3 regions of the Acetobacterium sp. UBA5834 genome follow, and region 2 is predicted to be linked to each of the others. Evidence: riboswitches for the same ligand, from Rfam matches in the RefSeq annotation. Region 2 holds a riboswitch; each other region holds the start of a gene.
What was found. Region 2 has a riboswitch for cyclic di-GMP ahead of B3F51_RS14930 (prepilin peptidase). Riboswitches for the same ligand answer to the same signal wherever they lie in the genome.

Region 1 (3,128 bases), on a different contig from region 2:
GAGAGGAAAATACGACCCATTTTGTCATTTGCGATCAAAACGGGATGATGGTTTCTGTAACCAATACCTTAACCTACTGGTTTGGCACTGGCAAAAATGTCGACGGCTTTTTTATGAATGCACACATGGAAAACTTTTCTACCAATGCTTCATCTTTGAATAAAGCCGAAGCCGGAAAAAGACCCCGGTCTTATATTTCACCAACGATTTTAGCAAAACACGGAAAACCCGTTATGGGCATCGGCAGTCCCGGGGGTAAACGGATTCCTTTGATGATAACTGAGGTGCTTGAGCGTTTTTTCAAATATGACCAATCTTTACAGGAAGCAATTGATGCACCTCGTTTTTTCAATGATCAGAATTCAGTTTACGTGGAAGACAATTATTTAACCACCGCAACCGAGGAGCAGCTCCGCGAAATGGGTTATTCTGTTATCAGATATGACAATCCCCTGTTTTATGGCGGGGTGAATTCACTTTATGTTGATTATCTGAATAATAAAATACTCGGTGGCGCTGATGATCGACGGAATGCCTCCTGGCTATGGAATCGAAACTGAAAGAATCAGAATCCCCCAAAGAGCATTACTGCTGTTTCACACCCTTAAATAAACCTAACTAAACTAAGGAGGAAATTTGATGAAAGATGATTCTAAACTACAATCAATGCTATCAAAAATTAATAAGTTAATTCTAGGTAAAGATGAAACGGAAAAGGATAATTGTAAAATTGATGCCGAAGCCCAGAGAATTTATGGACTGTTACGAGCTGCCTATCAACAGATGAAGAACAAGGATGACGAGCTCGATTATTATGACTTTAATCCTCATACCGATGAAGGGATTTATATCCGTAATACGCCCCGCCCTTCTTTTGCGGTGGTTCTTCAATGGGATCTATCTGATTTTGATGATTTTTATGAATTCTGCCAGGCGAATATTTGTAAACCCTGTATGGATAAAGATCCCAATGTTTCAAATCTTGAATTTTTCATGGGGGTACCCGATGATCTTTGTCCTAATGGACGTAAAAGACTGCATTATAACTATGTACTGGCCGATGAACTCAAGTTTATTGATCATGGCCTCGAGGGATGCACCCATTCTTTTTGTAAAATTGCCATGAAAGAAATTAAGCATTAAAAAAGATGGTTTCCTATAAACGGAAGCCATCTTTTTATTTGTAGAAGTTAAAACTTATACCAGCCCAGCTTTGATCGCATTGACGTATTTGCTAAATTCAGGTGTTTTTGACTGAAGACCTTTTGATGTCAAAGCTGAAAAGAAAGTTGCTCTTAATCCTGTGGATAATTCAATCTGAACACCAGCATGGTTCAAATTGTCATTGGCAATATTTGCTTGACTTGTGCCCGCAAGATATCCTGGAGGATCTGCGACCTGATAGCCAGCAGCTGTTAAGCTTTCCTTAACTTTGTTAACCATCGTTGTATCAAGACCACTGACATAGGTCAGTTTTTCTGAACTTGAATATCCATGAACACTAAGGGTTTTTTTACTGCTTTGTACTAAAGAACGAGCAATTGGTTCATCAAAATTTGTTGAAGTGATGTGCAAAGAAAAATTATCACTTTTCATTATACCATAAAATCCATAGAATTTATAATTAGAGCCGGCAATGGCATCGGCTAATTCACTGGTTCCAGGTTCAATCATTCCACCGTGGATCGCAACAATTGCCAGATCAGAAGTAGTATTCCGAGATGCGATTTTATAATCAGTTCCCTGAACCTTCACAGCCGACAATTCACCGTAATTTGCATATAAATCGGCAGCACTGACAGACTGAACTGGTAGTGCCAAGGCACAAGTCAGAAATAAGCCTGCGATTACAGCCATAATTTTCGATTTTTTCATGATAGGTTCCTCCATTTTAATAGAAAAGCTTCAATTTTCAACTGAAAATGAAGCGAATACTCAATATTCTTTCGGTAACCCGGCCACCTTCGTCTTGCAACATTAGGTCCGTGGTTTTGCGTCTCCAACTTTCGTTGGGTTTGCCATTATCGTATTGTTTTATGAATATCAAGACCTCCTTTAAAATAGAAAAACTTCTATCACGCATTACCGAAACAGAAGTTTGAGTTCAATATTTTCCGGTAACCCGGCTACCATCGTCTTAAGACATTAGGCCCGTGGTTTTGCGTCTTCAACTTTCATTGAATTTGCCTTTTCTTTTGTTAAGAGCATTATTTCACAATCGCGATGTTTTTGCAATAGATTTTATTTTAAAAATAAGCTGAATATATCAAAAAAATTCCATCTTTAACATTTTATAATATGTCTACGATTCGAAATAGCATATTACAGGCTTTTTAGATGATATAATCAAGGCGAATAATTCTTTCTTACATTTCTTCTTTATTAACCATAATCTGGAATCGCTATTATTTAAAGATTAATTTAAGAATAATCCAATTACAATCATACTTTTAACGAAGATTATTTTTTACTGAATAAGATTGCCCTCATCGTTCTTTGGCACATAAATTAATCTGGTTTTTCACTGTCGATGGTATTATACCTATTCTGGAAATAGTCATTCTAATTAATTTTATTTTTTCTAACTAATATCGAATCCAATCAACCAATAATACCTGATCATCCGGAACTGGAGTTCCTGCCAGCCAATTGGGGTACCAGGTATTGACCATCAGCTGCATCGGTTGTCCCACCGGGAATCCGTCCTGCCATGACAGAATAAACTTGTTGTCCACATAAAAAGCCAGCTGATCTTCGGTATAGTCAAAACGGTAATTATGAAAAGCGGCAGTGGGATCAAAACCCAACGCTCCCACATATTCATTCTGGACTTCGCCATCAGCGTAGGTGGTCAGAAGCAGCTTTCCTTCTTTAGTATTGTGTATTTCAATGTCAATTTCATAAAAATAATCCGGCGGGGCGTAAAGAAAGAAACCCGTAATCGATGAAGGTGCCACCGGCAATTTCATCCGGGTTTCGTAGCTGCCGTAGGTCACGGCTTGCCGTTTAACCAATTCTCCCCCCTCCAGACTATTGGCTGGCATTCTGATCTTCAGAAAACCATCATTGATCTCAATATTTTGGGGATTCAGCCAGGTTCTCCCTAGATTTTTATCAGATACTGCCCA
Region 2 (3,128 bases):
CGCACAAAATCATAATCAAAATTGGCAGGGTGATAGCAAGCTCAACAATTGCTTGCCCGTCTTCTTTTTTAAACCGTTTGATTATGTTTGCAAACATTTTTCCTCCCTGATCATTCATCCTGAAGATCTGATTTATTTAACTGTAACTGGAGCAGATCGTTTAACCGACTAAAAAAGGCATATTGATTACGTCCGGCAGAAATCTCCACTTTGACGTTGCCAATATGCCACTGGTTTCTTCACAGTAAACACAATAACTACCTGTAGGCTTTATGCTGCTAATTGGGTTCCAATATCCGTAAAAAATTGACCGATTTGAGGGCCCAGTAACCAGATGGCAGCAATGGCAGCCAATGCAATCCCGGCAATAATCAGACCATATTCAACCATACCCTGTCCATCTTCTTCTCTGATCATGCGTGATAATCCGTTTTTCATTTTATTTTCTCCTTTTAATTTAGTATCTTCAATAAATTATTATCGTTTATGCAGCTAATTGAGTACCAATATCGGTAAAGAATTGACCGATTTGCGGGCCTAGTAACCAGATGGCAGCAATGGCAGCCAATGCAATCCCGGCAATAATCAAACCATACTCAACCATACCCTGTCCATCTTCTTCTCTGATCATGCGTGACAATCCGTTTTTCATCTCTTTCTTCTCCTTTATATTTTATGATTCGTGCTTAATTTTTTAAATAGTCTACTTCATTATGCCGCCATCTGCGTTCCGATATCCGTAAAGAACTGACTGATTTGTGGTCCCAGTAGCCAAATGGCGGCAATGGCAGCCAATGCAATCCCGGCAATAATCAAGCCATACTCAACCATACCCTGTCCGTCTTCTTCTCTGATCATGTGCATTAATTGATTTTTCATTTCAGTTTCTCCTCCAATATTTTATATTTGTTAGTCAAACTAATTAGCGTAATTATGCTGCTAACTGAGTGCCGATATCTGTAAACATTTGCCCGATTTGCGGCCCCAATAACCAAATGGCAGCAATGGCAGCCAATGCAATCCCGGCGATAATCAAGCCATATTCAACCATGCCCTGTCCATCTTCTTCTCTGATCATGCGTGATAATCCGTTTTTCATTTTTTCTTCTCCTTTTTAATATTTTTTACGTATTGTTACCAAGTTTACCTCGGTTTAAAACAACATTCCAAAATCTATCAGATAATTTGTGTTGATAAGGTTTAAAATTAATACGGATACAAAACTGGAAGCCATAAACGGTCCCAGGGCAACCTTTGATTTTAAATTACCTTTTCTTCTAATGATCAGGTAAGCTGTGTAGATCATCAGAAAGAAAGTCATTATCATAATCGCAGAAATTATTCCATAAACGCCCAAACAAAAACCAACCGCAGCGGCATATTTTACGTCTCCCCAACCAGCGCCCTTTCCAATTATTGCTGGTAAAAAGAATATAATAAAACCAATTACTAAACCAAAGATATTCATCCCAATACTGGTAATCGGCTGCCCGGTAATGATGAAGGCACCGCCCACGAATATCGTCATTAATACCAGCTCATTGGGAATTTTTTTAATGCTGATGTCGACAGCAGAAAGAATGACACAGATTGAAAAGAGCAACATACATTCCAGTGTTTTTGGTTCAAGTCCGTTGAGCTTTACAAAGACCAACCAGATGATTGCATTAAGCATCGCCCAAAAGATTGTTTTTGTAACACTGCCGGATAACTGATGGTTGGTTAAGGTCTTGACTCGCTGACTGATTAAATAATCAGTCGTTTTTTTCATAAATACTCCCATCACTGCTCCAATTATAAAAACTTCTGCAGTTATCAGTAATTGATCCATCAGTATCCTCCATTCGTTTTTTGCAATAAAAAAGCAACGATTTACTCGTTGCAATTAAGGCGAATTAAATACACCTATAATCTGCAACTGGCTGTCATATAAATACTTATTTAGACCCTATAGCTTTGCGTCCTTACCTTTCGATAAGTTTGCCAAATATTAAATTGACCAACAACTGAATCGTATAGAATAAAAAAACAACGCATTGACACGTTGCATTATAATCATCATTAAAAAATGTGGTTGTGCAACTGGCTGTCATATAAATAATTACTTAGACCCTAAAGCTTTGCGTCCTTACCTTTCGATAAGTTTGCTAAATATTCTATTGGCATCATGATAAGGCATATATTATCAATTGTCAAGTGAATATTTTGCGAATTATTTTTTTTATTATATTTGCAGCAGTAATATTTTGCTCAAAATACTTTAGATTACTGCTGACATTAAATATAAGATATTCATTATATGCGCCGATGTTTCTTGTGCATCACTCGACTTTTGATTAATATTGTTGTGCAATTTTGTGATATTATTATCAATCATCAATTGTATTATAATAATCTAATGTTGCAGCCGTTTTTTTGATGATCAATGTTATTTCGCGAAAACTGTTAATCAATATAAAGTCAATGCTTAAAATATTGTATGTTGATTTATGCGGTATAATATTTAAATATGAGCTTTGTAGTCAGCCATAAAAACCAATAATAATTCCTTAATAAATGTTTAAAAATAATTGACAGCTGCTCCGAATTGTGATAAGTTATAATCAGTTAGTAATAACTAACACAAGGGGATGGAGGGCACCAAATGAGCATTGTTATTATTGGCGGAAATGATCGCATGATTTATCAATATAAAGATTTATGCAAAGAATATGATTGTCGGGCTAAGGTTTTCACCCAAATGCAGGGTGCAATGAAAAAAAAAATCGGCGTCCCAGATTTGATTGTATTATTTACTGGGACGGTTTCGCATAAAATGGTAAACTGTGCGACCGATGAGGCAAAAAGACTAAATTTGCCCCTGGCACGGTCACATAGCAGCAGTTTGGCTGCATTACGAAACATTCTGGAGGAGCATTGTGCTCAATGTAAGAATTGCGATGGCTGTGTTTTAAAATCGCATACCCGGAAGATGTCGTCATGAACAAGTTCGAGAGAGAATTGATACGCCACTGTTCGCCTACATTAGCCGGAATGAAAACTGGTAATTTATTCAGTTATCCATTTACCAGCTATTGCCAACTCGCAGAGCAGCTGGAGCAGTGTAATAATACGTTGAATGCTCGTGG
Region 3 (3,128 bases), on a different contig from region 2:
TATTATTCATATCCTGATTCTGCAACTGGGCCACCATCAACTTGAGAAAATCATCCATATCCATCGATGTGCCGGTTTTCTTTGTCGAAGTAGCTGTTGTTGCTGATGTCGTTGCTGCAGTACTTAAATAATTATTAATATTATCAATCGCCATTATATCTTCCTCCTTAAATCAAGTAATTCACACGGTGGTTCGTATAGTTCTGGAGATTCTGGGGAATCAATACCGATTCGTCTTCGTCACCATTTGTTGTGATGCTGTTCAATACCCCGCTGTTTTTTATAAATCGTTCTCTTAACAGAGCCTGATTTTGATTTTGATTGGGATCAGAACCATTGTTCATCATAAATGTTGCATCCTGACTATCACTGCTTTGCTCTACCGGGGTATTTAAGTGCACCGTTTCCACTTGAACATTCTGAAGCGCCAAACCTCTAACCAGTTGATTAATTTGGTTTCCCAACAGTTTTTGGGTTTCCTGGCTGGCGGCCATAATATCAATGATGAGTTTTCCCTGATCGAAGCTCAATTTAACATCGATATCGCCTAAATTATCTGGTGACAGGGTCATTTGAAATACCATGGGCTTGTTGGGTTCGAAATTCTGAAGAATTTTCTGCTGAACCTGCTGAGCGACCTCTGTTTTGGTCGTTACTTGAACTTCTGCGCTTTTGTTTGAATTAACCCCGGCCATATTAATTTCCTGAACACCATTTTCACCCAAACTCTGTTTTTCTGTTTGATTGATCTGGTTGGTTTGAACATCGATTTTAAATTGATCGGCCTCAGATTCTTCCGTTAAAACAGGTTTGTTTGCTCCATCAACCGCAATTTCAGATTTGTTTTCCAACGGTTGATTACCCTGTAGTTGTTGGCTTTCATCAACGGTCTGTAAATCAGAACCATCGACTTTGATTGACTGGCTAACCAATTCCTGATCCGGGTTGCGTCTATTGGTTGTAACATCAACTAAATCCAACTCAGACCCAACGGTTTTTTGCAACTCCGGTTCGCCTTTAATTTCGAAAACCGTTCCATCATTCAAACGTTCACTGTTTTGCACCACTACCGGTGTGACTTCTTCCCTGATTTCTTCAAACGGTAACATACCTTCTAACGCAGGTGACAGTAATGGCTGACTACTCTCCGTTGTCACGGTGAGCATTTGCCCCTGTTCACCCATAGCTTCCGGCTCTTCAACTCCTTGAATACCTAATTTCAGGTTAAGCCTTGTCAGCGCTGTTTCGATACCTCCCTGAAAACTCTGGATAGCCATTAACTGTGTTGAATCCAGTGTTGATAAAGAACTTGTTCCCCGTTCTTCATCGCTTTTTTGCTCCGCAATCTTTGGTTCTTCAACTTGATCATCAACAGTCGTGACTTCACCATCTTTTACCAATGTTTGATCGCTTTGCCGTCGATTGTTTTCCGCAATCGATTTGGCTTCCCGCTGATTCTTTCGAACCTTCTCCGCATGATGATCCGCATGACTGATCGTCTGTTTTGACTGATCCAGCAAATCCTTAAATTGGGCGCTTTTTTCATGTCCGCTTGTCTGACTGGTGGATGGATTTTCTGATTGTCCACTCATCCCTCTCAATCCTGCCATTGTCGACCTTCCTGTCGCTTGAAACTCTAAATTCATTGCCTACCTCCCTTCGTAAATTTGATTATTACCGATACACAATCATACCGCTAACATGATCGAACAATTCAAATTGTTCGTTTATTATAACAGCCGAAACGGCTGTGATAATCATATGTATACTATATAAGCCAAAATAACCGCTGTAAACATCTAAATCACAAATTAAATTGGATCTTAAGAAAACTCCTATTTTAAATAACAATTATTCCCGCTAAAAGAATCTTTCCTGAAAAACAAACCGGCCATTATTATATAACAGTCAAGGAAAACCCTGCAACTCATTTTATGGTTAATTTCTGACAAAAAAAAGCAGCGACAATACCGCTGCTCATTATGGTTATAACCATCTTAATTGCAACTGGCTGTCATGTACCATTGTATTTAGACCCTGTAGTTTTGCGTCCTTACTTTTCAATAAGTATGCCAATATTAGGTTGTTATAATATTACGATATAATCCTCTCATTGTCAATGAAAATATTACTTTTCTTAAGGTAAATTTCTTGTAAATACCTCTATTTAGCTGTATTTATCTATGTTACGACCCTATCTGGTTGGTTGTATTTATTGCTGACTATCTTCCATTTCATTGTCATAATCATCTTTGGCAATCAACCCCTGATGCAGTTTTAAGCCCAAAATACCCTGGGCAATGTTCGAGGCATGATCACCAACCCGTTCAATATTGGTCAACAGATCCAGAAAAATGACTCCGGCATAAGGATTGCAGATTCCCTCGTTAAGGCGACGGATGTGGTCATCCTTTAAGCTTTCTGTCATTTCATCAATTTCTTCTTCTTCATCAAGAATTTTATAGCATAAGCTTGACTCTTCTGTTTCCATTAATTCTACCATATCCCTGAGGGTGTTGGAAGTCAAACTGATTAAATTTAACACTTCCTGATTGGCAATATCACTAAAGATGATTTTGTTAGTCGCCCGCATTTCAGCCAGCTCCCCGATATTCATGGCATGATCGCCAATTCGCTCCAGATCATGGCTCCCTTTCATGACAAAGGCCAGGCGGTCATTTTCTTCTTCTGACATATTTTCGTTTGAAAGCTTAACCGAGTATTCCACGATGCCCTGTTGAAATTCATCAATGCGTTCTTCCCGCTTGATTATTTCTTCAACCAGCTTTTCATTCCCATCCATGATGGATTCACAGGCAATTTTAAAATTCTTAAAACTCATTTCGGCCAGGCGATTTGTTTCTTTGACAACCTGACCTAAAGCAACGGAAGGATTATTGAGCAATCGATCATCCAATTGCAATCCTTTTTCTTCTTCTTTCTCCGGATAGATCCGATCCAGAAAGGTGACAAAATAACCAATCAGGGGAAATAACACAATGGTGTTGGCTACATTAAAAAAGGTATGCGCCATGGCAATTTGTCTTGCCACATTAGGAACCACCTCACCGCTGCTACTGATAAATACGCCGGAAATACCGACAATGAATTCATAAATGGGATTAGTC

Region 1: it holds a riboswitch for cyclic di-GMP, as region 2 does, so the genes downstream of both, B3F51_RS06835 (poly-gamma-glutamate hydrolase family protein) here and B3F51_RS14930 (prepilin peptidase) in region 2, are expected to answer to the same signal.
Region 3: it holds a riboswitch for cyclic di-GMP, as region 2 does, so the genes downstream of both, B3F51_RS05735 (flagellar hook-length control protein FliK) here and B3F51_RS14930 (prepilin peptidase) in region 2, are expected to answer to the same signal.

Annotation. Positions count from the first base shown of each region.
Region 1 covers NZ_DJGY01000030.1:84,063-87,190, reverse strand. The annotation lists gene B3F51_RS06845 (gamma-glutamyltransferase family protein) at 1-560, shown strand, start outside; gene B3F51_RS06840 (hypothetical protein) at 640-1,143, shown strand; gene B3F51_RS06835 (poly-gamma-glutamate hydrolase family protein) at 1,198-1,875, opposite strand; cyclic di-GMP riboswitch class I at 1,946-2,030, opposite strand; cyclic di-GMP riboswitch class I at 2,114-2,198, opposite strand; gene B3F51_RS06830 (glycoside hydrolase family 16 protein) at 2,586-3,128, opposite strand, start outside.
Region 2 covers NZ_DJGY01000069.1:196,331-199,458, forward strand. The annotation lists gene B3F51_RS14905 (TadE/TadG family type IV pilus assembly protein) at 1-97, opposite strand, end outside; gene B3F51_RS14910 (Flp family type IVb pilin) at 271-438, opposite strand; gene B3F51_RS14915 (Flp family type IVb pilin) at 485-652, opposite strand; gene B3F51_RS14920 (Flp family type IVb pilin) at 712-879, opposite strand; gene B3F51_RS14925 (Flp family type IVb pilin) at 932-1,099, opposite strand; gene B3F51_RS14930 (prepilin peptidase) at 1,154-1,831, opposite strand; cyclic di-GMP riboswitch class I at 1,911-1,995, opposite strand; cyclic di-GMP riboswitch class I at 2,075-2,159, opposite strand; gene B3F51_RS14935 (DUF2325 domain-containing protein) at 2,645-2,983, shown strand; gene B3F51_RS14940 (DUF3793 family protein) at 2,980-3,128, shown strand, end outside.
Region 3 covers NZ_DJGY01000028.1:6,007-9,134, forward strand. The annotation lists gene B3F51_RS05730 (flagellar hook assembly protein FlgD) at 1-154, opposite strand, end outside; gene B3F51_RS05735 (flagellar hook-length control protein FliK) at 168-1,610, opposite strand; cyclic di-GMP riboswitch class I at 2,000-2,084, opposite strand; gene B3F51_RS05740 (Na/Pi cotransporter family protein) at 2,213-3,128, opposite strand, start outside.